Regions from separate parts of the Shewanella sp. 10N.286.48.B5 genome, predicted to be linked through region 1. Evidence: predicted binding sites of a transcription regulator. Region 1 holds the regulator's gene; each other region holds the start of a gene.
What was found. Region 1 encodes sigma-54, which starts transcription at its own class of promoters, with help from an activator protein. Its sites were predicted from a motif close to GTTGGCACGNNNNTNGNNT; they were not measured.
Positions count from the first base shown of each region.

Region 1 (7,619 bases):
TAATTGGTAAACAAAAGTAACCATTAAAACTCTATGGTTTTAAGGCACAAAAAAGCGGCAATAAATGCCGCTTTTTATGTTGATGAGAGAGGGGGTTTTACGGCGCTACATTAAGAAAATGGTCGCTAAGCCTAAAAAGGCGAATAAGCCAATCACATCGGTGACTGTGGTTAGTACCATACCGCCAGCCAATGCCGGATCGATATTGAGTTTTTTAAGTATGAGCGGAATACTGGCCCCCGCTAGTCCGGCAACGGTCATGTTAATGAGCATCGCGCCGCCAATGAGACCGCCCAGTGCCATATCACCTTTCCATAGCCACACTGCAAAGAAGACCAGTACCGACCACATGAGGCCATTAAGAAAACCAATGGCTAATTCTTTACCGATAAGCCAACGGGAGTTACTTTGGCCAATATGACCCAAGGCGATACCACGAATAACCAGAGCTAAGGTTTGATTGCCTGCCACACCGCCCATACTAGGGACAATAGTCATTAAAATCGCGATGGTGGCAAATTGCTCTAACGTGCCTTCAAACATATTACTTACTGATGCAGCAAGTAAGGCGGCAAACAAGTTAATGGTAAGCCATAGCGAGCGTCTGAAGGTGCTTTTCATTACGGGGCCAAAGGTATCTTCATCGTCATCCATACCCGCCATCCCCATCATTGAGTGTTCGGCATCTTCACGAATAACATCGACCACATCATCAATGGTAATACGGCCTAATAATTTTTGCGCTTCATCTACCACTGGGGCCGAAATCCAGTCATGGCGTTCAAATAATTGCGCCACTTCATTATCAGGCATGTCCACAGGGATGCTTTCTAATTCAGGATCCATGATGCTGCGAATGGTTGAATTAGGATCACAAGTGAGTAGATCGGCAAGGCGCACCCCACCAAGCACATGATCGTTGCGATCAACCACATATAAGGTATCTGTGGTATCGGGTAAGTTGCCGCGCTGGCGTAAATAGCGTAATACCACATCAATATTAACGTCAGGACGCAAAGTGACCGTATCAGTATTCATGATACTGCCAGCGGTGTCATCAGGGTATGACAGTGCTTGTTCGACGCGATGGCGGTCTTGACTGCTCATGGATTGCAGTACTTTTTTATAAACAGCATCTGGCAAACTTCTTAAGATGTAAGCCAAGTCATCGGTATCCATCCCTGAGGTGGCTTGGGCTACTTTTTCTGGGGTCATAGCGCTGATGAGTGAATCTTTTAACTCTTCACCGAGTTCTTCTAGGATTTCACCCGCTTGCTCATGATCAATCAGTTGCCATAACACTTGACGAGTTTTCGGCGGTGATGATTCAAGAATTAATGCGACATCGGAGGCGGCCATGTCATGAAGCATATTTCTGACATGAACAAACATACCGCTACCTAATGCTTGTGTAAGCTGATTAAGACGTTGTTCGGTCAGTTCGCTGTCGATGACTTCAATACCCATTGGCTACTCCTGAAAAGACGATGATGAAATGTTAACTTAACTCACCGGAAAGAATGAAGAAATTTCTAATATCTGATGGCTTGATGCGCAATTCATAAATACGCTAATACTGCTTGGTGGTGTGTTGAGTATAGCTAATAAAATAATGGAAAAGGTGAGTCGCTGTGTTTCCTTGGAGATGTTACTGGGCGCAGGCGGTTAGCTTTCTTCGTCAAATTTATCGTTGATTAACTTGCATACGGCCTCAAGGGCTTTTTCTGCATCACGGCCTTGAGCTTCAACAGTAATGATTTTACCAATGCCACTTTCTAACATTAATAACCCCAATACACTGGCAGCACTGGCTTGTTTCTCACCTTGGATAAGGGTGATAGTTGCGTCAAACTCGGTAGCTAAAATTGCCAATTTAGTCGCCGCTCGCGCATGCAAGCCTAGCTTGTTACTGATGGTAATTTGCTTTGAATAGGCCACCGTTTTGGCTGGCGTTGTGGTTAGCTTATTCAATGCCAAGCTCTCTATGGCGGGCGCTGACTTTGTGCTTAGAGTTGTTGAAACGTTTAGCGAGCTGATCGGCAATATAAACCGAACGGTGCTGACCGCCAGTACAACCAATGGCAATGGTCAGGTAGCTGCGGTTATTACGCTCTAAATGTGGCATCCAAGTGTCAAAAAGGTTTTCAATTTGCCAGATAAACTTATTCACCAAAGGCTGTCGCTCTAAGAACTCTTGCACGGGCGCATCTAGGCCTGTGTAGGGCCTTAACTCAAGCTCCCAGTGCGGATTCGGTAAAAAGCGCACATCAAACATAAAGTCTGCTTCAGCCGGCATGCCATGCTTAAAGCCAAATGACTCAAAATGTACCACTAATTCTTTATCAACACTGCCTAGCAAGATTTGCCGAACATGATCGCTCAATTCGTAGATATTAGTTTGCGAGGTGTCGATATAGTGATCAACCATTTTGGCTATGGGTTCGAGTAACCGCCCCTCAAGCTTAATGGCTTCTTGTAACGAAATTTGATTCTTAGACAGTGGGTGTAATCGGCGGGTCTCACTAAAACGCTTCAGTAACACTTTATCGTTGGCGTTTAAAAAGAAACTGGTAATGCAGGTATCGTCAGACAGTAAAGCAATTTGCTCTTTGAGTACTTTGCCTTGCTCTTCGATATTACGCACATCGACGCTAATGGCGACAAGCTCGTTACTATCTTTAAGCTGTTCAAGCAGGCTGCCAATCAGTGGCAGTGGCAGGTTATCAACACAGTAATAACCTAAATCTTCAAGCACTCTCAGTGCGACTGATTTTCCTGAACCTGAACGTCCCGATACGATGACAAGTTTCATGCAGTAATAACCTGATAAAGTTCTGTAGCGTCATGACTCTTTCGAAGTCGTTTAAGTATCAATTTATCACTGAGTTTCTCTGCCATGCTAGATAATGTGCTTAGGTGTTGCTGGCACTGATCTGCAGGTACAAGAAGCGCAAATAAAATATCTACAGGTTGCTTGTCTATGGCATCAAAGGCGATTGGCTCTTCGCATTTGATTAAAATAGCAATGGGTTCTTCGATATTATCTAAGCGCCCATGTGGAATTGCTATGCCATTTCCTATACCTGTACTGCCCATTTTTTCACGCGCTATTAGACTTTCAAAAATAGCCTGTGAAGAAAGGGTTGGGTACTGGGCAGCCATTAAATTGCTGATTAATTCCAGTACCTTTTTCTTACTGCCCGGAGTGGCACAGGTAGTGCACGCCGGCTGCAGGATGGTACGAAGTTCCATCGTTAATGCTTAGTGAGTTTCTCTTTATGTTTAATTACCTGACGGTCTAGCTTATCTATCAGGGCGTCTATTGCCACATACATATCAGCGTTACGCGATACAGCAAACACTTCACCGCCTTTTAGGTGCAGTTTGGCTTCGGCAATCTGTTGTAGCTTTTGAACATCGAGCACAACGTGAACATTATTGATCTGTTCGAAGTGTCGTTCAAGCTTTGAAAATTTTGTTTGCACGTATTCCCGTAAAGATTGAGTTATTTCAATATGGTTTCCAGTCAGGTTAATTTGCATAGGTCATCCTCCAATAACAAAAGTTATAAGCTTTTGCGTTGGTTTGAGGGAGGGATGAGCATTGCCTCTCGATATTTGGCTATCGTACGTCGAGCAACGTTAATCCCTTGTTCAGCCAATAGTGTCGCCATTTTACTATCACTAAGAGGCTTTTTCGGGTTTTCTGCAGCTACGAGCTTTTTAATAAATGCGCGAATTGCTGTAGAAGAGCATTCTCCACCATCATCGGTACTTACATGGCTTGAGAAAAAATATTTTAGTTCAAAAAGTCCACGGGGGGTATGCATGTATTTTTGGGTCGTGACCCGCGAAATGGTCGACTCGTGCATTTCAACCGCTTCAGCAATATCATTGAGCACCATCGGCTTCATGGCTTCTTCACCGAACTCAAAGAAACCTTGCTGAAATTGTACGATACAGTTAGCCACTTTTAGTAAGGTTTCATTACGGCTATCGATGCTTTTGATAAACCATTTAGCTTCTTGTAAATGACCACGAATAAATTGGCTGTCAGCTTGGCTTGAACCGCCTTTGGCCATAGCTGCATATTGCTGATTAACGCCAATTTTAGGCATGTTATCGGGATTTAGCTCGACCACCCAGCGACCATTCTTTTTAAGTACAGTAACATCAGGAATGACGTACTCATCTTTAATGGGGGTAATTTGCAAGCCTGGACGTGGATTGAGCGTTTGAATAAATTCAATGGCTTCACGTAAATCATCTTCTTTAAGCTTGGTTTTACGCATCAGTAACCTAAAGTCACGACCGGCGATTAAATCAAGATGATCTTTAATCAGTAACTTAACATTATCTATGCAAGGAATTTCATTAGGGTATTGGCCTAATTGAATTAATAGACACTCACTTAAATCTCGCGCTGCAATGCCGACGGGATCGAAGTGTTGTACCCGTTTAAGTACAGCTTCAACTTCATCGAGTTCGATATCGTCAGTGCCTAAGGATTGCAAAATGTCTTCAACGCTCTGGGTGAGGTAACCGCGCTCATCAATGGCATCAATAATGGCGGTTGCAATCACTAAGTCATTTTCAGAAAAGGGAGTGAGGTTTTTTTGCCATTCAAGATGCTCATACAAGCCTTCACTGGTTTCGCCTTGAAACGGCATATCATTACCGCTCGATACTGCGCCAGAGCCAGAAGTAGGCGAGGCGGTATACACCTCATCCCATGTGGTATCCATAGGGAGTTCTTCAGGCATAGAATCTTTAGTGAGCGATTCAGTGGTATCAACCGTTGAGGTGTCTTTTTCTATGGTGACTTGGCTATTATCACTAAAATCGGTGTCAGTTTGCAGGGCGTTTTCTTTTACGGGCTCTTTGGCTTTAGTGAATTCGTCTTCAAGCTCTAATAGCGGGTTTGAATCAAGTGCTTGTTGAATTTCTTGCTGTAGCTCCAATGAGGAAAGTTGCAATAAGCGAATCGCTTGTTGCAACTGTGGGGTCATGGTTAAGTGTTGACCCATTTTGAGTTGGAGTGAGGCTTTCATGTACCGCTTGTCCCTAATTGAATTACATCATCGCGACGAACAGTGTGGGCGCTAGTTTATGATCCTAGAAAAATAGACTAGATTAAGGTTTGTTGTTGGCCGCGAATGCCATACTAAAAACTGAATAGTGCTAACTATAGCTTGAATTGTTCACCTAAGTATACCGACCTAACTTGCTGATTGACTAAGATCTCAGCAGGTGTTCCTTCAGCAATCAAGTTTCCGTGACTCACAATATATGCTCGCTCACACACATCAAGTGTTTCACGGACATTATGGTCGGTAATTAGCACCCCTAAACCACGGCTTTTAAGTTGTTGAATAATTTTCTTGATGTCGATTACTGAGATAGGATCTACCCCTGCAAAAGGTTCATCTAATAAAATAAACTTAGGATTTGCCGCTAATGCGCGTGCAATTTCAACTCGGCGACGCTCGCCTCCCGATAACGCCATACCTTGGCTATCACGGATATGAGTTATGTTAAATTCTTCTAATAAATGTTCCAGTTCTTCAATGCGCTGCTCATTTGATAAGCTTTTGCGAGTTTGAAGCACTGCCATTATATTATCGTGTACTGTGAGCTTACGAAAAATACTGGCTTCTTGAGGTAAGTAGCCAATGCCTTTTCGGGCGCGCAAATGCATTGGATCTGCGGTTAAATCATCTTCATCGATCAGAATGCGGCCCTTATCACTTTTGACTAGGCCTACGACCATATAAAAGGTGGTGGTTTTACCCGCGCCATTAGGGCCAAGTAAGCCAACAATTTGGCCGGTTTTTACCGTCAGGCTGACATCTTTTACTACCTGGCGACTTTTATAACTCTTAGCGAGATTTTCAGCGGTTAACGTAATTTGGGTCATTAGTCATTTTGCTCAGCTGCTGGGGCTGACAATGTCGCCTGCGCCTCAGCGTTAAGTGATTCAGTTACTTCGGGTGTTTCAGTTGAGTTCACAGCCTCTACAGCAGATAAATTGTTGTTTTCAATTATAGCTGGTGGCGTGTCATCACCGGGTTTAGCGCTGTCTGGTAAATGTGGTTGCTCATCTTTTTTCTTTTCAGAATCAATCAAGTCTGGGTGACTTTCTGGTTGAAAAATAGTGATAACCCGATCTTCACCAGTACCGGTGCTTTCAGCAATTAACTGCTGCTTTTCAATGTTGTAGCTAATTAGGTTACCAGTAACCTGGCTGCCAGCTTGGTCCAATTTAGCATTACCCGTTAAGGTTAAAATGCTAGTGGCAAGCTCATATTTAATTTCATCGGCACTGGCAGTACCAATACGGCCATCATCTAACTCTTGGGAAAATGTCGCAGGGTTACCTGTGGCAACCATGGTTTTTTGGGTGCCGCTTTCGGTGCCAAATGCGCGTAATTCGTCGGCATTAATGTTAATCGACCCTTGAGTCACATTAACTGGGCCATAGAAGATGACCTGATTGTTTTTTATGTCAGCTTTTTGGCTCACAGCTGCGACTTTAAGCTCTTGCTGTAAATCGCCTTCTTTTGCATAGGCGCTGGCAATACTGACTACACTGAGTAGTGAGGCAATCAAAAGTTTACTTTGCTTCATACGTTCCTTCTACTTGACTTAAAAGTTCAAGTTCTTGAGCATTTAAATCAGCATACAGGCCTAAACCTTGTATATTAAAATCTGACCCAGTAACAAAAATTTGTCTATCTGAGGTCAAAATCATGGTGTTCATATCGAGTGCCAACATGGTGGTTGTCAAAGATTGTAATGGCTCGTCGATGTTTATTGCATCAATAATAACATTATTTTCTAAAACTACTTTGCCTGTTTCATTATTCAGCTTGCCTAAATCTGCGCTTAATTGCCATTCGGCTTCACCATTTTCAGGATAAATAAGGTAGACAGGCTCAGTAAACATGGTTTCATTACTTTGCTGAAAGTGCTCCATGTATTTCGCTGAGACTCGGCTTTGCACTAAACCTTGCTCATTAAATTCAGTGGTGCGTAAGTCATTGGCGATAAAATCAGGGCGAGCAGGGGCAGGCAATTTACTTGCCTCCATCTGACTACGTTTAATTTGTACTTGCCAATAAAGGACTAAGGCTGCGCCAAAAAATCCGATAATAGCGAAGGTCACTCGGCTCATATACTCATTCCGTGGGCATTTTCAAACTTATCTTGGCTAAGTAATAGCAAATCGGTGAGTTCACGTAATGCGCCATTTCCGCCGTTAATGGTGGTGGTCATATGGCAATGTTGTTTAACATAAGGATGGCCATCAGCCACACAAACTGCAAGGCCAACCTGTTTCATCACAGGTAAGTCAACCATGTCATCACCAATATAGGCGACTTCATCTGGGCTAACGCCATAGGTATCTAACAGGCTTTGGTAAGGCACTAGTTTATCATCAACACCTTGATAAATATGAGTGACACCTAAAGCGGTCATTCTATTTTCCACAATGGCAGATTTACGCCCGGTTATCACAGCAACATGAATATTACTGGTTAAAATAGAGCGAATGCCATAACCATCACGGGTATGAAATGCTTTTAACTCTTCCCCTGCATTACTTAAATAAATACGGCC
Region 1 covers NZ_MCVG02000002.1:327,297-334,915, reverse strand. The annotation lists gene mgtE (magnesium transporter) at 106-1,467, opposite strand; gene BCU57_RS16355 (HPr family phosphocarrier protein) at 1,666-1,938, opposite strand; gene rapZ (RNase adapter RapZ) at 1,964-2,812, opposite strand; gene ptsN (PTS IIA-like nitrogen regulatory protein PtsN) at 2,809-3,252, opposite strand; gene hpf (ribosome hibernation promoting factor) at 3,255-3,542, opposite strand; gene BCU57_RS16335 (RNA polymerase factor sigma-54) at 3,566-5,050, opposite strand; gene lptB (LPS export ABC transporter ATP-binding protein) at 5,185-5,916, opposite strand; gene lptA (lipopolysaccharide transport periplasmic protein LptA) at 5,916-6,626, opposite strand; gene lptC (LPS export ABC transporter periplasmic protein LptC) at 6,613-7,173, opposite strand; gene kdsC (3-deoxy-manno-octulosonate-8-phosphatase KdsC) at 7,170-7,619, opposite strand, start outside.

Region 2 (7,619 bases), on a different contig from region 1:
CCAATGCTGAGCATTCACAATAATGGGTAAAGCCGTATTCGATAACAAACGCTCAATAAATGCTTGCTGCAAGGGTTGTAACTCATTGGTTAGAAATATTAAACATGATCCGTTCCCTTTAAGCACATTTTGTTCTAGTTGGCTGAGGCTTGTTACTTCTACACATGCCTGAAACTGATTTAGTTGGATTTTATAATCTGTCAGCAATGCATTGTTATTAAATGATGGGTCACAATAGATATAATTAACCATATGCTTAACTCCTTACTGCATGACGAGTTGACGGAATAACGTTATTTTCAATATGTTGCCAAAGGGACGACCCCATGACATTTGAGTCTTGAATGACATATTTATTTCGCTCAAACCAGACTTTTTTGGCATGTTCTAAGGCATCATTAATAGCTAATCCTTTATTACATAGCACATTTACCAGCGCTATCGTGGCGGTGACACTGGCTATCGCTTGCTGTAATTGTGCCGTTGATAAATCGGCCTCAGCAATGTCTTCAGCCCGCCAAAGTTGCGCCAGTACAGCAGCAGACAAATCAGCTTGACCAAGCTTTGCCCCCACAAATGCCTCAAGTTGGGTAGGCAGATCAATCTCTGCAAAGTTAGCTTCATGTTGGCCATTAAAACGCAGTAAACCTACCCGAGTACTGACACGAGGGTTGATTTCCGTCTCCCCCTGCAGACCTTTAAAAATAGCAATATCTGCCGCTTCTCTTTGGCAGCTATCCTTTGCCAAAAGCGCTGCCACTTGATGATGCAATTTATCTAATCCAGGATGAAAATAACTGCGTAGGCTAAATGCTGCATTACACGGGTTAACGCAGCGAACAGACATTTGAATAAAACTTCGTAAACCCAACTCTTGATGTAAAGCGCGGCAATCATTTAATACTGGAATAACATCTGCGCTGTTAAGGTAAATCAGCCCTGTTTTCGCTAACATTTCTGCGGCGGTTTCGGCGTTGTCACATTTAGGAATATCTAAAGCCGCAATATATGATTCAACATGACGACGATGAGGTAATGATTGACTATCTCCATGTAATACAATGGTTTTACCTTGTTTAGCCAGCATTTTTGCCGCTAATAATAACCAAGGTAACTGCTCGCGCTTACCGGCATATACCGGCCAATCAATATCTGCTTTAATAGTTTTCCACTGAGAAGAAACCAACTGCTTTAGCCCAGACGCTACACCAGCAAGTTCTTCAACTGACTCACCTCGCACTCGCATAAGCATCATCGCTGCCGCCATTTGCGCAGTAGAAATGTCACCACTTGCAAAACCTTTAATCAAGTAAGCGGCTTCAGCAAAATTCAAACTGCGGCTACCTTTAACCCCTTTGCCCATTGCTTTGATGAGCTTACGGCTATCAAAATCAGCGGCATTAAGCATATCTTGCGTTTGTTGCTCAACCATAAGCCACCTCCACAAAATCTGTTGGCTTGGCTTTTATATCAGACAATAAGCCAGCTAATTCTTGACCCACTGCAACCACTTCACCAATGATGATTAAGGTTGGGCCACTGTCTTTAATTAATGTCGCTTGCTTGGCCATATTGCTAACATTGGCATAAGTGATTAACTGATTAGGTCTGCCGCCATTGGTGACAAGTGCCACGGGTAAGTTTGCCTCAGCTTTAACAGACATAAGTCCTGCTGAAATTGCTGCTGCTTGCTCCTTGCCCATGTAAAAAACTAAGGTAGATTGTGCTTCTAATAAGCCTTTCCAATGAGTTGGAGCCTGATCTAGCCCATCATTTGTAATGCGGGTACCAGTGACTAACGTGACTGAACGAGCCATGCCGCGGTACGTTAGCGGAATACCTGTGGTTGAGGCGCAGCCTAAAGCTGCTGTAATACCAGGGGTAAATCGGCTAGCGATCCCTAATTTAGCAAGATACAGAGACTCTTCTGCCCCGCGCCCAAAAATATGCGGATCGCCACCTTTTAAACGTACAACTTTGAGTCCTTGTGTGGCAAGCTTTGCTAGTAAAGCGTTTATATCATCTTGCTTATAACTTGGCTGACCACAACGTTTACCCACAAAGTGGCGCTGACAATCTGCAGAGACTAATGAAAGAATATCGCTGCTGACCAAGCTGTCATAAACCAGCGCCTCAGCTTGAGACACTATTCTGGCGGCTTTAATGGTCATTAAATCTAATTGCCCGCAACCTGCACCGACAATTTCGACATCACCCGAAATCAAATCATTATTAGCGGCTGCGCTATTAAAGTTAATTAGCTTATTCAATGTATGACTCATTACGCCACCTCCTCTTGGGCTGATTTACGTTCTTGCTCTGACAACTCAGTCGTTATCTCAGCTAAAGCAATATGCCAAATATCATTGGCACATTGACCCACTTCACTGTGGCAGCTACCACATTGTCTGCCGCAGCCTAGCTCTGTTTGGGTTTCATCTAACGCCTTATCAAAATCTGCTTGTGTGATATCAGTGTTAATCGCTGTGGCGCTAGTAAAATCAGATGCTAAAGCACGTTTACTGAATACTGCATTATCAAGTTTTTGCAGCATGGCATATTCAATATTGGCTTGTGTGACACCGGTACAGGCGCAAATTAGTGGGCTGTTACCAGCTTTAATCAGCTGATGTAATTGACGCATTAATGCAACATCTACTGTTTGACTAATAAGCAAATTCATCGCTTCAAGGGAAACAGCGACCTTTGTGCGACTTAACAGTTTCAGTGATACCAACAAGCCGTTACTGATATTGCAATGCACATGGATAATTTGCTGACTAGCAAGGGAAATTGTCCATTTTAAAGCGTGTACCGTTGACTGATAAGCAAATGCTGCATCTGTATTTTCAAAACCGATGTGATAACAACTGCCAGTGGTTAATGTTTGCTGAACATTCCAGTTCAGGCCTTGCATGTGTGGATCATGCAGACCAAAAACGATCCCTTGCAATGTCACAGCAACTTTAGTTAACGACACGGGTTGGCATTTAAACGCTGGCTGTTTTGAGTAAGGGTCAAACTGACTATCAAGTGGGGTATTAACGCCCTTACCTAACGAGAACTGCTCAGACCAATGCATTGACATAAACCCCAAGTCTGGCGCTTGGGAGTCATCTGCAACCACTCTTGCCACGGCAAAATTGGTTATTGATAAATTGGGGGCAGCAAAAGTTACCAAGTCGTCTTCAATTAATTTTAATTGCGCTAAAGTCGAAGGATGAACAGCAATAACAGGCTCTGGGATACTGGCTCTAAGCGCCGCAATATGACCTGTGCGGGTCATGGTGTGCCATTGATCTCGGCTGCGACCACTGTTTAAGCGTACTTGCCCAGCTGGCAAAGGGGCTATTTGGCAATCTGCAGTGGTTTCAATAAATTGCGCTTTTGATGATGCGGTGGCGAATATGCCATCGGCAAACAATCTTTGCTTATTGCCCCCTATGGCACCATGGTTAGCAGCAGGCCACTGCGTCGGTAGTAACTCATCATATTGCTCATCCGTTAAATCAGCCAAACCGCTTAAATCAAACTGCTTGCCTGGAAAAGATTGCTTTACAAGCTTAGATAACTGGGCAAATTCTTTAAAAACGGCAGCACTGTTTTTAAAGCTAAAACTTTGTTCAAAACCCATCGCTTTTGCGACTTCTGCCAAGGCCCACCAATCAGCTTTTGCAGTGCCTTTAGCTTGTATAAAGCCACGTTGGCGGCTAATCACTCGCTCACTGTTAGTGACAGTGCCACATTTTTCAGACCAACCCTGTGCAGGTAATAACACATCGGCTAATTGCGCAGTCGCAGAGTCTTGTGTTATCTCAGACACCACCACAAAAGGACAGGTTTCTAATGCCGCAGTTATTTTTGCAGTATTAGGCAATGACACCACTGGATTAGTGCCCATAATCCACACCGCTTTAATTGTTCCATCTGCCATAGCATCAAATAATTCAACGGCTGTGAGACCCTTATCAGTCGCGATCACCTCAGACTGCCAAAAATCTCCTAACACTTGACGCTCCGGCTCAGAAAACCCCATATGACAAGCAAGTTGTGTCGCTAAACCGCCCACTTCACGCCCACCCATGGCATTCGGTTGGCCTGTAAGTGAAAAGAAACCACAACCTTCCTTACCAACCTGACCAAGAGCTAAGTGACAATTGATTATCGCATTGCTAGTGTCAGTGCCTGCAATAGATTGGTTTACCCCTTGGCAGCTAGCTGTCATGACTTTTGCGTGAGAGATAAATAACTGATAGAAATCCTGCAACTGAGCAATAGGCACTAATAACGCTTGGGCAAGTGTTTCAACATCAGTGGCTTGACTGGCAACGTGTGCTAAGGTTTGAGTGAAGTTTTCAGTGTGCGCATCAATATATGGCTGATTTAACGCTTCATTTTTGGCAATGAAATTCAGTAAGCCATTAAATAATAACGTATCTGTCCCCGGCGCGATTTGAAGATGTAAGTCTGCTTGGCTTGCCGTAGCAGTTTTAGCTGGGTCAATTACGACAATTTTAGTGCCATAACGCTGGCGGGCTTTAATCATCCGCTGAAATAAAACCGGATGGGTCCACGCTGCGTTTGAACCCACTAATACTATTACTTGTGCCTGTTCAAAATCGTCATAACAACCCGCTACAACATCCTCTCCATATGCGCGCATGTGCGCACTTACAGCAGAAGACATACAAAGGCGTGAATTGGTATCAACATTCGCCGTGCCAATAAAGCCTTTGGCCAATTTATTAGCCACATAGTAATCTTCAGTTAAAAGTTGCCCTGATAAATAAAATGCAACTGAGTCTGGTCCATATTGCGCAATAGTTTGTTTAAAGGTGTCAGCAATTGTCGTGATAGCTTCAGGCCAAGCAACTGACTTACCAGACTTATATTTGGGATAACGTAAACTATTTGGCTGGACTAAGCTTTCTAATAAACGCTCACCTTTGGCACATAACTGACCTTTATTGGCTGGGTGAGTACGATCACCTTCAAGCTCAAATCCAATGTCGTTAAGACTGCTAGGGGTTACACTTATTCCGCAGCCGACGCCGCAATAAGCACAACTAGATTGGATATTAGACATGCAACTTCCCTTCACTGACTCAAATTCAATGACAATAACGTCGCAAATCTCGTGCCAATTGCTAACTTAATGATTTACAAACCGTTTACAAATAAGGCAAATTTAAAATCGCTACTTTTGTTCAACAAAAGTGCACCAAGCCGCACCAATAACGCACATGTCGTTGAAAACAAAAGAAAATTAATACCACTTTAGAGGTATACCGTATAGGTAGTGTGATAAATGCTAAGCCATGAATTGAATATTCATGTGGAATTATTCTTTGAGCTAATGTCGGCGGAAATATAAAAGTTATTTATAAACAGCAAAACTGGGGCAATAAAAAAGCGCTGAATTTCAGCGCTTTTAAACTTTGCTTAAAGCTAAATAATCATCAGTTATTTAGCAACGCGGCCATCATCATGGCAGCTATCACAAGTCGGTTTTTCACCAACATTCATGTCATGTGGTGCGTGACAGTCTTGACACATTAACATGCCATCATGTGGCGCATGGTTTTCATCCATTTCCGCAAGTGTTCCGTGACAGTCTTGACACTGCGCGAACTCATGCTCACCGTCAGCAGATGGCTCGCCATCAGCATGACAACTTTCACAGCCACCCATTTCAGCGTGGAAATCAGCTAAAACTTCATCTGCAGCGAATGCATTTGATGACAAAGTTACTACAGCTAAAGCTGCTGCAAACATTGCTACAAGTATTTTATTGCTCACTATTATACCCTCCAGTTACGATAGTCAAAAAGGCTCTAATAGAGAGACCTTTAATCGATATCAATTTTCAGAACGACTTTTTTAGGCTCAGTTATAAACTTAGCTAACACTGGTTAATTTAGCAACACTAAATAGTCAGCGGCAAAATTCAATCATCATCTCTGACACCTAAAAAGCGTTACATAATGTATCACCTTGAAAAGAAGGTTATATTAACGAGTTAAAATAAAAAGGGAAGCAATAAAAAAGGAGCTATTAAGCTCCTTTTATAACCAAGATCACATTATTAACTATTTCTAAGGGCGCTAATACGTTTTTCTAGTGGTGGATGGCTCATTAAAAAGTCAGTCATTGAACGTTTACCGTTAATACCTAATGCTGACATTTGCGCTGGCATTGCACCCGTTTCTGGGCCAGTTTTTAAACGCTCTAATGCCGCAATCATCTTATCTTTGCCAGCAAGCTTGGCCGCACCTTCATCGGCTTTAAACTCACGAATACGAGAGAAGTAAGCCACAACCATAGACGCTAAAATACCAAATAACATGTCAAGTACGAAAACCACAGCCATGTATGCAAACATACCAAGACCTTCACCCTCTTCATCATTACTCGCAACGAAGTTATTCACAATACCTGCAACAACACGAGCGGCAAAAATAACGAAGGTATTCACGACACCTTGAATAAGGGTCAAGGTGACCATGTCACCGTTAGCCACGTGGCTAACTTCGTGAGCCAGTACGCCTTCGATTTCATCTTGGGTCATACCGTAAAGTAAGCCTGAACTCACAGCAACTAGCGCGTTATCTTTACTTGGGCCCGTTGCAAATGCGTTCATCTCTTCAGATTGGTAAATTGCCACTTCTGGCATTTTAATCCCAGCTTGCTGCGCTTGACGAGCAACAGTGTCAACTAACCAACGTTCAGTATTATCACGAGGGTTTGTAATAACTTCACAACCCATGGTTTTCTTCGCCATCCACTTAGAGATAGCTAAACTGATAAATGCGCCGCCAAAACCAAACATAGCAGCAAAAATTAATAAACCACTCATGCTTGATGTGCTTACACCAAGCAGAGACATCACAATCGAAGCAACTAGCAAAATGGCTAAGTTGGTGGCGATTAGTAAACCGATACGTAACATTACAACTCCTAACTGGCATTCATGCCGACATAAACTCAACGCCTGAGCTCAATGCTCAAGCTGACTTGAACGCAAAAATATTATTAAACACTTAATGACATAATATGTCCTAAAAAAGATATTTCAAGCGTCTAATGGAAAAAACTGACATAAAATGACAGATTAGTTAAAAATACCACACTAAGCCTAACCTCAGCTGAATGCTTAACTTAGTAGCGGGCAGAGTCTAGGCAGCTTGTATTAATCGAAACTTAAATCTAACCAGCATTTGCTAGAAAGCCTAGTGTTTAGCGGATAGATGGCGATTAATCTTTGTTAATATCGTCACTAAGGAGCAGAACAATAACTAATTTAATTAGTTAGCAATTTATAACCCTCATTCAGCCCAGTATCCCTTTTATTCATAACCTTACCTTGAACGCTGCGAGTGAGTTAACTGTTAAGTTTAGCTAATGGCTATTCATTCATAATGGGGCTTCCCGGTCATTGACATTAATCAGCATGCCGTCAACTTATAAATACCCATTTAAGTGAGTGGAGCACTCATGTCTACATAAGAGTATCAGCCAATAAAAAAGCGTTAAATCCTATAAGGATTTAACGCTTTCTTTATCACTCAATCCAGTGAACTCATTCAGTAAACTGACTCTAATTCATTAAAAAGTGTAGC
Region 2 covers NZ_MCVG02000001.1:1,090,778-1,098,396, reverse strand. The annotation lists gene BCU57_RS04720 (ANTAR domain-containing response regulator) at 1-252, opposite strand, end outside; gene BCU57_RS04715 (glycosyl transferase) at 257-1,432, opposite strand; gene cobA (uroporphyrinogen-III C-methyltransferase) at 1,425-2,282, opposite strand; gene BCU57_RS04705 (nitrate reductase) at 2,282-5,086, opposite strand; gene cctA (tetraheme c-type cytochrome CctA) at 5,464-5,799, opposite strand; gene htpX (protease HtpX) at 6,086-6,949, opposite strand; gene BCU57_RS04690 (TonB-dependent hemoglobin/transferrin/lactoferrin family receptor) at 7,606-7,619, opposite strand, start outside.
Region 2: the regulator sigma-54 is predicted to act here: its motif matches at 5,127-5,145, upstream of BCU57_RS04705 (nitrate reductase).

Region 3 (7,619 bases), on a different contig from region 1:
TGTCAGCCCCTGGCGACTTCATGATCTCGAGGTTGATGTTGGCAAGCTCAGTACTGATCTCATTAATGCGATCAGCAACCGCGCCGATTTGCGCATTGGTTTGCTTCATTTGCGAGTCAAGGTGGCTTTGCATTTGATTAAGGCTGTTAGCCACTTGCCCGGCAGAGCTAAGCATGTTGTTACGCATACCGAGATCTGTCGGTAAATCGCCAACATTATTAATGCTGGTAAAAAAGTCATTTAAACTGGCTGGCACCATGGCGCCAATTTGCGAGAACAGCTGATCCATTTCGTTCATTTTGCTGTAACGGGTTTCAGCACCACTCATGGAGGTTTGGCCAATGCGCAGCTCTCTTGCGGCATATTCGTTATAAACCCTTTTCACATCAGATACGTAAGTACCTGTACCATAAAAGCTACTACCGATTTGTTGGGACCCTAATGACGATTGCTCTGCAACTTGGCGGTGATAGCCCACGGTATTGGCATTGGCAATGTTATTACTGGTGACGCCCATTTGCGATTGGGCTGCCATAACACCTGAACGGGCAATGTTTAATAAATCGATAGCCATTAGTTAGTCTCTTTTGGTAATACGGACTTAAGTCCATTGGTTACTGACTCCATGACTTTCAACACTTTATTGGCGTATTGAGGATCAGTTGCGTAACCTGCTTGTTGTAGGGCATGAATAAATTTGGCGGGCTGTGCTGCCACTTTTTTGGCTTCTTGGTAGCGCTCGCCATTGGAGATGAATGACACAAAGTCATTAAAGCTTTGTTCAACGTTGTCGTACATTCTGAAGTCTGCTTGTTGTTTTACTGCCACCCCTTGCTCAAACTCTAAGGTGTTGACTGAGGTTTTATCGCCGTCCCAGCGTCTGTCGGCTTTGATATTAAACAAGTTGTTGCTGGCTGTGCCGTCATCACGACGGATCATTTTTTGACCCCAGCCAGTTTCTAATGCCGATTGCGCCAGTAATACTTCAGGGGTGGTGCCAAGCTGTTTCGCGGCCTTTTCAGCATGGGGATAAAGCACTGAGACAAAATGTTGCGGGCTGTCATACTGATTCGGCGTTGGTGCCATCGATTGCGGCAAGCTATTGCCACTAGTGGCAACACGATCACCAGCCAAAACTTGATCTAATTCTTGGCTATCAATTATCGGCTTAGCCATTGCAGCGTTCGCAGTTGAGATATTAACAGTTGAGTGATCAGACATTGAGTGATTAGGCATTGTGTGGTTAAACATTGACTGATCAGCCTCTGAGCGCTCAGGGGCAGAATTTGCACTCACTACTGTGCTAAGAAAATCTACCGGCTTATTCGTAGAGTTAACTAATGACTGTGCACTGTTAGCGTCAATATTACCGCGCAGCACTGAGGCTGGGGTAAAACCGCTTTCTTGGGGAGAAAGTTGCTGCACCATCATGTCTGCGATGCCCAACATACCTTTGTTTGATAAATCCACCGACATTTGTTGATCGCGCATGTTTTCAAAAAATTCGGTGGTTTCACTGTTCATCGGGCTGTCTGATTTAAAGACTGCGTTAGCTTCACGCATACTTTTCATCAGCATTTGAATAAATATCCCTTCAAACTGTTTGGCGACTTCTTGTAATGCCGCCTTCTCGTCTTTCTGGGCCTTGGAACGTAATGAATCTAGTCCCCCTAGATCCAGATAGTTCGATGAATTTGACAGCTTTTCCATAGTCATACCGACAATTTTTAGATGATGATAAGCTCTCCATGCAAAGCGCCTGCCATCTTTAACGCTTCTAATATTGCCAGTACATCTGAAGGGGCAGCGCCCACCAAATTTACCGCTCTGACTAGCTCATCGAGCGAGGTGCCAGGGTCAAATAAAAACATTCGGCTATCGTCTTGGGCAACATCTATGGTGCTATCGGTTGTAACAACCGTTTGACCATCCGAAAACGGATTAGGTTGTGATACTTGGGTCGCTTCAGCAATGGTGACGGTTAAGCCACCATGGGTCACAGCTGCTGGCATTAAGCGTACATTTTGCCCCACCACTATGGTGCCTGTACGCGAATTGACTATCACTTTGGCTGACTCATCGGCCATATCAACTTGAATGTTTTCAAGGGTCGATAAAAATGACACTCTTTGGGATGCATCACGAGGCGCACTCACTTGCACCGAGGTAGCATCAAGCGCCCTTGCCATACCGGGGCCAAGCAAATCATTAATGGCTTGTTCCATGTTTTTGGCGGTTGAAAAATCTGCACGGCGCAAGTTAAAGGTGAGGTGATCGCCACTGGCAAAAGGTGACATCACGCTGCGCTCCACAATAGCGCCGCTAGGAATACGCCCAACGGTAGGAGTATTTTGTATCACCCGTGAACCGTCTTGACCTTCTGCGCTAAAGCCACTGACCACCAAGGTGCCTTGGGCAATGGCGTAAACATTACCATCAACCCCTTTTAAGAAGGTTTGCAGCAAGGTGCCGCCACGTAAGCTTTTTGCTTCACCAATACTTGATACCGTGATGTCAAGATTTTGACCGGGCTTAATAAAGGCAGGCATTTCTGCATGCACGGCTACCACAGCGGCATTTTTGGTTTTAGGGTTAACATTATCGGCTAAATTAATGCCGAAGTTTTTTAGCATGGTTCTAAAGGTTTGTTCGGTATAACGGGTTTTTTCACCTGTGCCGGGTAACCCCACCACTAAGCCGTAACCAATTAATTGGTTACTTCGTACCCCTTGGACATTGGCAATATCTTTAATGCGCTGGGCTTGAATTGGCTGTGACAGCAACACCATGCTGAGCAATAATAAAATGAGGGATTTGATTTTCATGGTTAACTCCTTAGAAAGGCCACCATTGGCCCATAAAGAAGGAGCTTAACCAACCCACTTTTTGGACATCGGCAAAAGTGCCGGTACCGCTATATTGAATCCGAGCATTGGCAACACGGGTGGATTCAACGGTATTATCAGGAGTGATATCTTGACTACGTACCATGCCAGTAACGCGAATAAACTCATCACCATTATTAATTGAAATCCACTTTTCGCCGCGAATAACTAAATTGCCATTGTTAAGCACTTGCATGACATTGGCTGAGATGCTGCCGTCTAAACTGTTTGACTGATCGGCATCTGACTCACGCTTGGTATTCATGTCATCTGAATAACGAAAATCTAGCGGAATTCCTTTAATCGACAGATTGCTGCCACCGGCATAAACCGGATCGACGCTTAAATCAGAGCCTCTTTTAATTTCGTTATTGGCACTTTTCTTCGCTTGGGTCGACTCATTAAGCAATACGGTAATAATGTCACCCACTTTGTGGGCACGAATATCCGAGTACAAACTGGATGATTGATGATCCATGTAAATTGAACCCGTTGACACCATTTGGGTTGGCGGCGCTTCTGGGTAAACAGGCGCATAAAATGGATCATCGGCTATGGGTTTTTGCTGAGTTGAGCTGCAACCCAGCATCACAAATGCTGATGCTAAGACTAAAACCTTATTCATCATCCCCTCTCTTATCATCAAAGCTTATAAGTTCTGTGTTACGTAAGACATCATCTGATCAACAGCTGATATCACTTTCGAGTTCATTTCGTAATTACGTTGACTTTGGATCAAGTTAACCAGTTCTTCAGTCACGTTAACGTTTGACGTTTCAAGCGCCCCTTGACGAATAGCCCCTAAACCATCCAATGAAGCCGTGCCCTGAATCGGCGTGCCACTGGCACCGGTTTCGGTGTAAAGGTTTTGCCCTAGTGGGTCTAACCCCGATGGATTAATAAAGTCGCTCATGGCTAACTGACCAATGACGGTATTTTCTGTAGCACCTGAAAGTTTCACTGAAACTTCACCTTCAGATGACACTGTGATTGAAGTGGCATCATCAGGAATGGTGATGGCAGGCTGGATGACATAACCCGAACCTGGGGTCACAATTTGGCCATTTTCATCTAGGCTAAATTGGCCGTTACGGGTATAAGCTGCGGTGCCATCTGGCATTTCAACTTCAAAAAAGCCTGGACCTTCAATCATTAGATCTAAGGCATTGTCTGTGGTTAACATATTGCCTTGGGTAAACATCTTTTGCGTGGCAACCACTTTGGTACCCGCACCGAGGTTTAAGCCATTAGGTAGTTTGGTGTTATCAGCACTGACGCCGCCCGCTTGGTTAACGGTTTGATAAAGCAAATCTTCAAACACTGCGCGGCTTTTTTTATAGCCAATGGTACTGGCGTTGGCCACGTTGTTAGAAATAACCGAAATGTCGGTTTGTTGGGCATCTAGGCCGGTTTTACTGATCCATAAAGCAGGATGCATAATAATTACTCCTAACTAATTCTCATTAAAGCTGACGAGGCGCGATCAAGATCTTCGGCGTTTTTCATCATCTTCACTTGCATTTCGTATTGGCGCTGAATATCAATTAGCGCCACCATTTCAGATACCGCATTGACATTACTGCCTTCAACTGCGCCACTTTCAACTTGAACATTGGGATCATTAGGGATGTTTTGCCCTGTGGTTAAACGAAACAAGCCATCCTCACCGCGCATCATGTCGGCGTTGTTGGGGTTAACCAATTTAATCCGCGCAACTTCTTCGACTATGTCGGCTGTGGCGCCTTGGGGTCTAACCGAGATAATACCGTCAGGGGAGATTTGCACTTTTTCAACCGGCAGTGGCAGCACAATTGGCCCAGCCTCCCCCATAATCGGATTGCCACGCGCATTAGTGAGTAAGCCGGTAGTGTCAAAATTTAGACTGCCTGAACGGGTATAGGCTTCACCGCCATCAGCAGCTTGCACAGCTATCCAGCCTTTATCTTTAACGGCAATATCTAAATCACGACCTGTGGTTTTAAGTGGGCCTGAGTCAAAGTTATGCCCGGGGCTTTCTGTCATTGCAAAAACACGAGTCGGTAAACCTTCGCCAAAAGCTTGCATAGAGCGTGCTTGAACCAAATCAGCTCTAAAGCCGTCAGTATTCACATTAGCTAAATTGTTGGCTCGCACCGCCAAAGCATTCATATTCTGCTTAGCGCCGCTCATGGCAACATAAAGTAATTTGTCCATTTACCGCTCCGTCAAACTTTCTTCATAACAAAAGATATACACAGAACTAGCAATCAACGTGCCAAAAAATTAAGGGTTTGAGTTTTAGATGAAATTTGCAGTTATAAACAGCGGGGAATTTTACAAGATAAGCAATATTGGGCAGGTTAATGGCTGTAGTAACGAGGTGAAGAATGAGGTGAACAATAAGGCAAAGAGTTGCCATGGCGGCAACTCTTTACTAAAGCGCGAGATTACTAAAGCGCGAGATTAATTAGCGGATCTGCAATACCGTTTGGTTAAGGGTATTGTTCACTTCAAGGGTACGTGAGTTGGCTTGGAAGTTACGTTGAGCTGAAATCAAATCCACCAGCTCGGTGGTTAAATCAACATTTGATTGCTCAAGTGCTGACGAGCGAATACTACCAAAAGTGCCGCTATTGGCCTCACCTGCTAGTGCTGGGCCTGAGTCTAAGCTGGCTTTCCAAGAGGTATTACCTACTTGAGTTAAGCCTTGCTCATTAGAAAAGCGTACTAATGCTACCCGAGCTAATGGCACGGTTGAACCGTTACTGTAACTGGCTGTTACTAAACCGTCATCGCCGACACCGACATTGGTTAAGCGCCCGACTGTGGTGCCATCTTGGGTTAACTCTGTCACTTCAAACGGTGAGGCGTATTGAGTAGGATTATTAAAATCGATGTTCACCTTTTGCGAGCCGTCAGCGCCGGTGCCGATAACACCTGCGCCATTACTACCTAGTTCAACCGTAGACACTACCGCAGGATCAGATCCTGTATAAGTTCCGGCATCATTAAATGTAAGTACTGAGCCTTTCCAGCCGGATGCGTTTTCAGCGGTACCAGTTGAATCAGCAATACCATCACCAGTAGTATCTGTTGGGAATGAACCACCCGTTGGCGCATCAATATCCACTTGCTTGCCATCAACAGCATAAAAGGCAACCCAGTTATTCTCACCAGTATGGGAACCACCTTCTGGTTTAACAAAATAAGTGGTCAAGATATGAGCCTCACCAAGTGAATCATAAATCGTTACTGAGGTTGAGTTATTGTAAGTATCTGCGTCATCTGGATCAAAGTTTGCTGGATCAAGTTCTTCATCACCAACATTGAGGTTCATTTGAAAACCAACGTTACCGGTTTTCACTGGGCTACCTGCAGTATCGGGGATTTTAATCGGTTGGGTGGTGGTTAAACTCACTGAAGTCGAATTACCATCAGCATCCACAGGGAAACCCTGTAAATAGTTACCGGCTGAATCTGTCATAAAACTTTCTGAGTTTACTTTAAATGCACCTGCACGGGTGAATGCATGATCTTGGCTGCCCGCTTCAGATGAAGTAACAAAGAAACCACCGCCACTAATAGCCATATCTAAGGAGTTGTTAGTAAACAGTAAGCTACCTTGCTGAAACTGTTGCGCTACGTGAGTTGTGGTTGCGCCGCCGCCCACTGCGGTATTACCATTTGAAAAAATTGAATTAGCATAAACATCGGCAAATTCAGCGCGAGACTCTTTAAAACCAATGGTATTGACGTTGGCAATGTTATTAGCCGTGGTGTTGAGATCTTTTTGAGCAGCTGCGATACCACTCAATGCAATATTAAACGACATAAATCACCTCTTAGCGCTTTAAATTAGGTTCTGTGTGGCTGCCAGATTTCTGGCAGCTTATTATTGTTTGTGTTATTAACTTTCTGCCACTGCCAGTACATCAGACAATTGAATACCACCTAGGCCTCTGAGGTTAAGGATCGGACCGCTGGCGACACTGCCTAAAGACACACTAGTGACATGGGCATAAGTTGAAACCGCTAAATCTTCGGCGTTGCCATCAACTTTACCGTTAGCTTTAATGGCATACATGCCTTCTTCTACGGGTTCGCCATCTTTATCAAGGCCATCCCAGCTGACATCAATGTTGCCGCCTGCAGAGCCATCAACCTCAAAGGTTTTAATCACTTGGCCTGACTCGTCTTCAATGGTGACGGTAATGGTATCGATTGGCTGTGGCGTACTAATGACACCGTTAATGACTGGGTTTTCTTCTGAGACATGGCCAATATCTGATGGAATGAGCACCTTTTGCCCCACTAAGCCCGAGGCTTGTAATGCCTGACTTGAGCTCATCACACTGTTCAAATTCAAAATTTCAGCATTTAAGTTGGCAATACCATCAACGGTCGCGAAGGACGCCATTTGTGCGATCATCTGATCGTTTTCAACAGGTTTAAACGGGTCCTGCATTGACAGCTGTTGACTCAAAAGCGCAAAGAAATCCGATTGGGTTAGCTCTTGGCTTTTAGCTTCTCCGGTTTCGGTGGTGCTAGCTGATTGCGCAGCGGTTAGGCTATCTAAAAAGCTACTGTCTGATACCTGTGTAGTTTGTGAGTTTGTCGCCACTGAATTAGTGGAGACGGTGGAAGCCGTGGTAGACGTCTGCAACTGCGGTAATGACTGACTACTGTAAGGATTAACGAGGCTCATTGTTTACCTCCAACTAAATTCATATTACTTACCCATACGAAGCGTTTGCT
Region 3 covers NZ_MCVG02000001.1:436,423-444,041, reverse strand. The annotation lists gene flgK (flagellar hook-associated protein FlgK) at 1-574, opposite strand, end outside; gene flgJ (flagellar assembly peptidoglycan hydrolase FlgJ) at 574-1,710, opposite strand; gene BCU57_RS01900 (flagellar basal body P-ring protein FlgI) at 1,728-2,789, opposite strand; gene flgH (flagellar basal body L-ring protein FlgH) at 2,836-3,510, opposite strand; gene flgG (flagellar basal-body rod protein FlgG) at 3,535-4,323, opposite strand; gene flgF (flagellar basal-body rod protein FlgF) at 4,335-5,078, opposite strand; gene flgE (flagellar hook protein FlgE) at 5,332-6,696, opposite strand; gene flgD (flagellar hook assembly protein FlgD) at 6,772-7,569, opposite strand; gene flgC (flagellar basal body rod protein FlgC) at 7,594-7,619, opposite strand, start outside.
Region 3: the regulator sigma-54 is predicted to act here: its motif matches at 5,126-5,144, upstream of flgF (flagellar basal-body rod protein FlgF).

Region 4 (7,619 bases), on a different contig from region 1:
GTATTTGTCTCTAAACCACAGAGTTTCATTTGTGGTCATAGCGTCAATCACTTCCGCCCGTAAATGCCGCTCCATTGGCTTCATTGAGCGCTTAACCACTTCCGATAATGAGGGCAAATCATGCTTGCCCATTAAAGGCGCTAAGCGACTTTTTACTAAATATTGCTTGTTGTCACCTAATACAATGCCACTGTGTTGCTCTAAAAAAAGCTTAAACTGATTATATTCTGCTTCAGCAAGTGATTTGTTCGGCACTTTTACATCCTATTTTAAAGAGGCGCTTTACATTGTTTGCAATCTAAAGCCGCCGCTTTGTTTGGTTACCGAGCACTTGGTAACAAACGTGAAATCTACAACCTATGGTGAATCATCAGCCCTAGGTTTTCGATTGAATTATTATAAAATGAGATGTTTGTTGACCGCTGACGCTAACTCATCGGGATTAAACTTAGCGATAAAGTCGTTTGCGCCGACCTTTTCAACCATGGCCTGATTAAACACGCCACTTAATGAAGTATGCAGCACCACTTTAATATCTTTAAGTTTTGGATCGTCGCGAATTTCCGCCGTTAAGGTATAGCCATCCATTTCTGGCATTTCAATGTCTGAAATAATCAGTGGAATTTCATCGGCAACATTATCCATCTCAGTGGCAATCGCTTTTAATTTCTCTAAGGCATCTTTACCATCAATAGCGGTGTCAATTTGCAGGTTCAATGACGATAATGAACGGATAATTTGCTTACGAGCAACTGCAGAGTCATCAATCACCATAATATGGTAATGCTGCTCTTTATCAATGGTAATAGCATCACTGGCAGCTTGGCTTAATTCCGTTTTTACTGGTGATATTTCATCAAGAATTTTTTCAACATCTAAAATCTCAACCAATTCACCTTCGATTTCGGTTACTGCAGTTAAATAAGAGTTGCGCCCAGCCCCTTGTGGCGGTGGCATAATTGATTCCCAATTCATATTAATAATGCGCTCTACTGAGCTAACCAAAAAGCCCTGAATACTGCGGTTATACTCAGCAATAATGATGAAGCAATTTTCAGTCGATGCCAACGGACGGCCACCAGTTGCCGCACTTAAATCAATCACTGAAATAGTCGAGCCCCGAATATGAGCAATGCCTTTAATCATTGGGCTTAAACGGGGTAACTTTGTCAGTGGCGGACACTGTAATACTTCTTTTACTTTAAAAACGTTGATACCGAAACGTTGGCGACCATTAAGTTTAAAAAGCAGTAACTCCAGTCTATTTTGGCCTACCAGTTGGGTACGTTTATTAACTGAATCAAGAATGCTCGACATAACCCTGCCTTGTTTTATGAATGCTTTCCCTAGTGGGATTTATTATTAGAGTTCACTGTTAATCAGTGTTTTAAAGCGACAGTAAAACCATTTTCGCAAATTGTAACACAGTAATTTATGCCAATTTGCTGGTTTAGCGCTTAAATTTAGCTATAGGCATAGTTTTTGCTTGATTGTGGTCACATCGCATTTAAGCGACGATTTCAATGAAAAAAGTCAAACTTCTGACAAAGATAACATTGAGAATGTTTAGCCTTATCATTGCTAATTAAAATTGAAGTTTAGAGGTAACCTGGCCAATCAAGCTAGTTAGAATATTATGAAGAAAAACATTCTACTATTGATCATTATTTTTTTATCTTTACCGGTTAACGCCAGTGAAGATGCCACCATAACTTACTCTCTATCGACCATTACTGAATTAGCTAAAGAGGTAGTAGCAAAAAAAATTGCTAAAAAGCCCAATGCGGTGATCAACATTAGCCCGCAAAATCTTGATGGCCGATTAACACCGCCAAGATGTTTGCCACCCATTAGTGTTGAAATGGCCAGTGACCGCGAAATTAGCCGCACCAACACCGTCAAAATTAGCTGTATCAGCCCTGATTATGACTACCCATGGCAAATGTTTATCTCGGTTAAAGTTGAGGTTATGTATCCAGTGGTGACAGCATTGGGAATTATTGAAAAAGGTGAGTTAATCACAGCAGATAATGTGGCAATTAACTATGTTGACCAACACAGTATCCGCGGGCAGTTTTTTTCTGAGATCTCACAATTACTCGGTACCCGCTCAAAAAGGCGTGTGTCAGCTAAAGCGCCTTTGCTAAACAATAATTTATGCTTTGTTTGCAAAGGAGATTCGGTATCTATTTATGCTAAAACAAACGCATTTGAAATAAAAACTGCCGGAGAAGCACTAAGAGATGGTAATATTGGCGATGCTATTAGAGTCAGAAATAGCAATTCTAACAGGCGATTAGATGTCATTGTCACAGGCGTTGGCGAAGTTGAAGTTAGAATGTAAAATATTCTAAAGTTTTTTCTGACAAGGCCGATAACCTGTTTGGAAAACCCTAACATTACGCTGGAGCCTCACATGGCAATTGATATTAACCATCTAAAAACAGCTTCTCATGCTCAGTTGCGCACCAATCGCGACGCAGGAGCAACAACGCAAACAGCTGACTCAGCGGCTAAGACCACGGCTGCCCCAGTAAAAACGGATTCGGTCAGTATTACTGCACAAGCGCAGCAGCTGCAGGGAGTGCAGAGTAATATGGCATCTTTACCAGAAGTTGACCAAAGCAAAGTTGATGCAATTAAATTAGCAATTTCAGAAGGTCGCTACAAAGTCGATCCTGAAAAGTTAGCTGCTAACATTGCTAGCTTTGAAGCTGATCTTGACGGATTAAATTTCGACCAAGAGTAACCTCATCGTTACTCTTGATATTATCGGCCACACATTACTTAACGGGTAATGTGGGTTTTAATAAAGAGTAACTTATGACTGAATTACTACAGCTGTTATCTTTTCAGCACGACACCTTGTCGTCGCTGAAATTACTTGTATCTGAAGAAAAATTAGCCCTTACTGAACGTGACGCAGATAAACTACTGTCACTGGCAAAAGACAAGGTTGACTGCCTAAACAACCTCAAACTTAATGATGAAAAGTTAGCCTCTCACCCAGAAAAAGCATTATTAAACGCTGAGCCAGAACTCATTGTTAAAGTCGAAGAAGCCAAAGCGATTCTAGACGAGTGCAAGGCCATCAATAGTCAAAATGCCAGCTTAATTGAGCTTAATATAGCCAGCCTTAATCGCTTCTCTCAAGCGCTGCAAATGAGCCGTAATGCATCAAGCCTGACCTATAATGACAAAGGCCGAACTTCAACGATTTCCTCTTTAGGGCAAAACCTTAAAGCATAATCGAGGCGGTAATTAACTGCCCTGCGAGTTACTAGATTGTGTTTTAAAAACCAAAAAACCGCTCAAAGAGCGGTTTTTTTTGTACTTCAGTTAAGTTAATTTAAATGACTGGATTTAAATAATTAAATTTAACTAAAAGTAAGTCACATGCTTAATCGTTCTAGGCCTATTTTGCTGCTGATATAGGCTCCATACCTGTGAAAAATCCAGTTCTAACTCAGTCACATACATATCACCAGCCGGATAGCTTTTGACCACTTTCGCGCCTTTAATCATGCCCGAGACACTGGCGGTAACGGTTTGCTTATTCAGCAACCAATCATCGACCAGGCTACTGGCATCAATCTGCTGGCCATACACTTGCTCAGCCAGTTCCCGATAAGCGGCAATTTTAGACGCTTGCATCGCCATTAACACCTTGTGAGATTGCTCTGTTGCCGGTTGCGTTGCTAACGGCGCATAACCAATAGCGGTTAGTTTAGGAAATTGTTTAGGCGCCTCGGTTTCCCATTGCACATACTTGTCGTTTACCGCACACCCGGACAAGGTGAGGGCTGCTGTCAGGGCTGCAAACAGTATTGCCTTCATTGGTTATCTCCTAAAATAGTCACGCTTGCCATACCTGCATGCTCGTTTCGATACAAGATGCCGTCTTTTGAAATCACCTTATTGGCAGGTGTTAAATAGCCTGGCAGGCTGTGGGTTTTAACAAAGGTTTGTACCGCTGACACTACTCGATTATTGCTAGTATTGACAATTCTGGCATTGACCACCACACCCTCTGAGGTAGTGCCCATGGTGGCTACGACCACATGGGATACCGCTAAATCTGTGGCAAGCTGCTTCCAGTCGCGGCTTAAAATAAACTCACCCTCCGCAGTGGCGCGAAGTGAACTAGCCACATTCATATCAACAAGATTAAATTCATTGGCATGAAATGCAGTCAACATGCCTTGCTGCAATTGCTGCCCCAGCAAATTAGTTTGTCCGTAATCATCAAGCATGACAGGTGTGGTGATCAGCAGTGGTTGATCAGCTCGTAAGCTGTCGTTTTGTAGCACTAATTCATTGACAATTTTTTCCGCCAAGCGGTTAACCCCAGCTTTGGGCGCTATGCCTGACTGCTGAATATCGTAGTGAATAACATGATCCGTTTTGGGCTCAGACTCATACCAAAAATTCATCTCATAGCCTTCATTGACATAAGATAAATCATCATACTCTGTCGGTTGTGAGCCAGCACAAGCTGTCATCAACATCATGATTGGAAGTAAACCAATTCGGCGCATATTGCATTCCTGTATTTAACTCAAGCATTGCTATGGGCTAAGGCGTTTGAGGCCTAAAGGTTAAAAATGAATTCTAAAAACACTATCGGCAATCAGGATAAAAACTTTAGATAATTAATCCCTTTCAGCATTGGCTTAACGACTTATATATTGAAAACCAATAACAGGCACATTCTTTGCATTTATTCTCAAACAATCGCTCCTAGTACTTTAACGCCATAAACTTGGCACTGTATTAGTCGTTCATCGTTATCTTTAAGCAAGTGATTAATATGAAAATATGCAGTAAAACAACCCAGCGACTCTACTCCGCAGCCATATTGCTGTTAGTCAGTATCTTGAGTCTGCCGTTAAAAGCTGAAATTATTGAAGTAACAGGCCATGCGAATATCATCAATGGTAATGTCGACAAAGCCCGTGAAGCGGCAATAAGCCAAGCATTAAGCTATGCCAGCATGCAAGTTGGCGTTGGCGTTAATGTTAATAGCCAATACAGCATGGGTCAGGGGCAGTTAAGCCAAGATGCATTTCAGTTTAGTCATATAGGACAAGACAATAATATTGAACTGGTATCTGAAATGCTCACCAGCACTGACATTACTGTATTACTAAGATTAGATCTTCAAGACGACTCAGCTCAGCAATGCCGAGGTCAGCAATTAAGAGCGGCAATAATGGTGCCTCAGGCCAGTATTCAAGATCGCGCTCAATTACGTTATGGTCAGTTATTAAACTTTACTCAAGCACTATCACAACAGTATGGCGTGCTACTAAATAGTCACTCCCATAATAGCTTTGCCCGCATTCACGCCGATGAAGCACTCGATCACAGCAATGAGTTAATCAATTTTAAAGGTAATCGCATCCCAAGTTGGTTAGGCGAAATCACCGATAGCCAATATATCTTACAACCAGAAATCCTCGATATGTCAACCGAGCCCACCTCAGGATTAATGTTTGGCTTATTTCACGGCTATCCACAAAGACAAATCAGCTTTAAGTTAACTTTGTATCACGCTATTAGCGGTGAAAAAGTCTGGAGTAAAGATTACTCAGCACAGGCGCAGTGGGAGTTTGAACGTGACGAAACCGTATCACCCACCACTAAACGTTTTTGGCGCTCAAGCTATGGCCAAACGGTTAACCAGCTTATGCAGCAAAGCACTGTTGACATTGATAATTTGCTAAATTGTCGCCCACTGCTGGGACAAATTGTGGCTAAACAAGGCAATAGAATAATTATTAACTTAGGCCGTAAGCACCATGTGAGAGCCGGTGATAGCTTTCAAATTGTATTGCAACAAAACATCCCTGACAGAGTGAATTTAATGCGCGCCGTTGCCACACCAAACCGCGCAACAGTCACCATTGATCAAGTATCAGAAGAAAGTGCCACCGCAGTATTACAAGGCATAGACGCAACAGGGAATATTCAAATACAAGATATCGTGATTAAGATTTAAGCAACTAAATTTAAAGCCTTTTAATCAAGATTAAAACTTGTATAATTGCGCTTAGTCTCCCTATAGCTCAACAGGATAGAGCAGTCGCCTCCTAAGCGATCGATCAGGGTTCTTATGTACTATAGATGTAAGTGCACAAGTAAAGACGAAGAAAAATTTATCGGGACGTAGCTCAACTGGATAGAGCAGCCGCCTCCTAAGCGGCAGGTTGTGGATTCGATCTCCACCGTTCCGACCATTTTCATTTCAAGTATCTAAGTTTATCTCGCTTCAGCATTACTTACACTGTAGTGGCATAGTTAATTTGGCCACCTAGTTAGAGGTGATATCATCACCTCATAAGTTAACAGGTGACACTATGAAAAAACGTACAAGAAGACTTTTTAGTGCAGAGTTCAAACTTGAATCTGCACAACTCGTGCTAGATCAGAATTACTCAATTGTTGAAGCTGCTCAAGCTATGAATGTGGGCAAATCAACCATGGATAAGTGGGTACGACAATTAAGAGAAGAGCGACAAGGTAAGCAGCATAAAGCATCACCTATATCACCAGAACAAGTTGAAATTCGAGAGTTAAAAAAGCAACTAGCTCGCCTCCAGGAACACAACGAAATATTAAAAAAGGCCACAGCTCTGTTGATGTCGGACTCACTGAACAATTCTTAATAATTGAGAAACTCAGGCAGAGCTATAGCATAAAAACATTATGCGAAGTGTTCAGTATTCATCGTAGTAGTTACAAGTATTGGAGAAAGAGACCAATAACCATTAACGCAGATAAGGTTAAGCTTCGCAGCCTAGTCAGCGAAGTACACACTGCAAGTAATGGATCGGCAGGTGCTAGAACGATTGCAGATATGGTTAGCCAGCAGGGTGTCTCGCTAAGCCGTTATCGTGCCACTAAGTTGATGAAAGAGCTTGGTATAGTTAGCTGCCAGGTACCTAGGCACAAATACCGAAAAGCGACACTAGAACATATTGAAATCCCTAATCACCTAGGTCGACAATTCGCTGTCACAGCTCCGAATGAAGTCTGGGTTGGTGATGTTACCTACGTGTGGGCTGGTAACCGTTGGATGTACTTAGCTGTGGTGATTGATCTATTTGCACGTAAAGTGATTGGCTGGGCTATGTCGTTATCACCTGATAGTCGTTTAACTGGCAAAGCGCTTTCGATGGCCTATGAAGGTCGTGGTAAACCTAAAGATGTTATGTTCCATAGCGATCAAGGGACTCACTATACAAGCAGAAGATATCGGCAACTATTATGGCGATACCAGCTCAAACAAAGTTTATCTCGACGTGGGAATTGTTGGGATAATAGTCCTATGGAACGTTTTTTTAGGAGCCTTAAGACAGAATGGATACCAACTACAGGGTATCGTAATTTTACTGAAGCGCAGAATGAAATTACACGATACATTATTGGATATTATTGTCAGCTTCGGCCGCATCAATATAACGGCGGGCTGACGCCCAATGAGTCAGAACGATTGTTCTGGTTAAACTCTAAGACTGTGGCCAATATTTCTTGACCACTACAGACGTACCGCTGGGGAAGAATTCATACAAGACAAACAGTGGCAAATACTACGTCACGATAAAGGCTGACCCAGA
Region 4 covers NZ_MCVG02000001.1:427,284-434,902, reverse strand. The annotation lists gene BCU57_RS01860 (CheR family methyltransferase) at 1-255, opposite strand, end outside; gene BCU57_RS01855 (chemotaxis protein CheV) at 397-1,317, opposite strand; gene flgA (flagellar basal body P-ring formation chaperone FlgA) at 1,637-2,344, shown strand; gene flgM (flagellar biosynthesis anti-sigma factor FlgM) at 2,417-2,749, shown strand; gene BCU57_RS01840 (flagella synthesis protein FlgN) at 2,824-3,249, shown strand; gene BCU57_RS01835 (LPP20 family lipoprotein) at 3,382-3,837, opposite strand; gene BCU57_RS01830 (FlgO family outer membrane protein) at 3,834-4,538, opposite strand; gene BCU57_RS01825 (flagellar assembly protein T N-terminal domain-containing protein) at 4,811-6,001, shown strand; tRNA gene BCU57_RS01820 (tRNA-Arg) at 6,163-6,239, shown strand; one part of gene BCU57_RS01815 (IS3 family transposase) at 6,360-6,627, shown strand; one part of gene BCU57_RS01815 (IS3 family transposase) at 6,627-7,537, shown strand; gene BCU57_RS01810 (AAA family ATPase) at 7,534-7,619, shown strand, end outside.
Region 4: the regulator sigma-54 is predicted to act here: its motif matches at 1,470-1,488, upstream of flgA (flagellar basal body P-ring formation chaperone FlgA).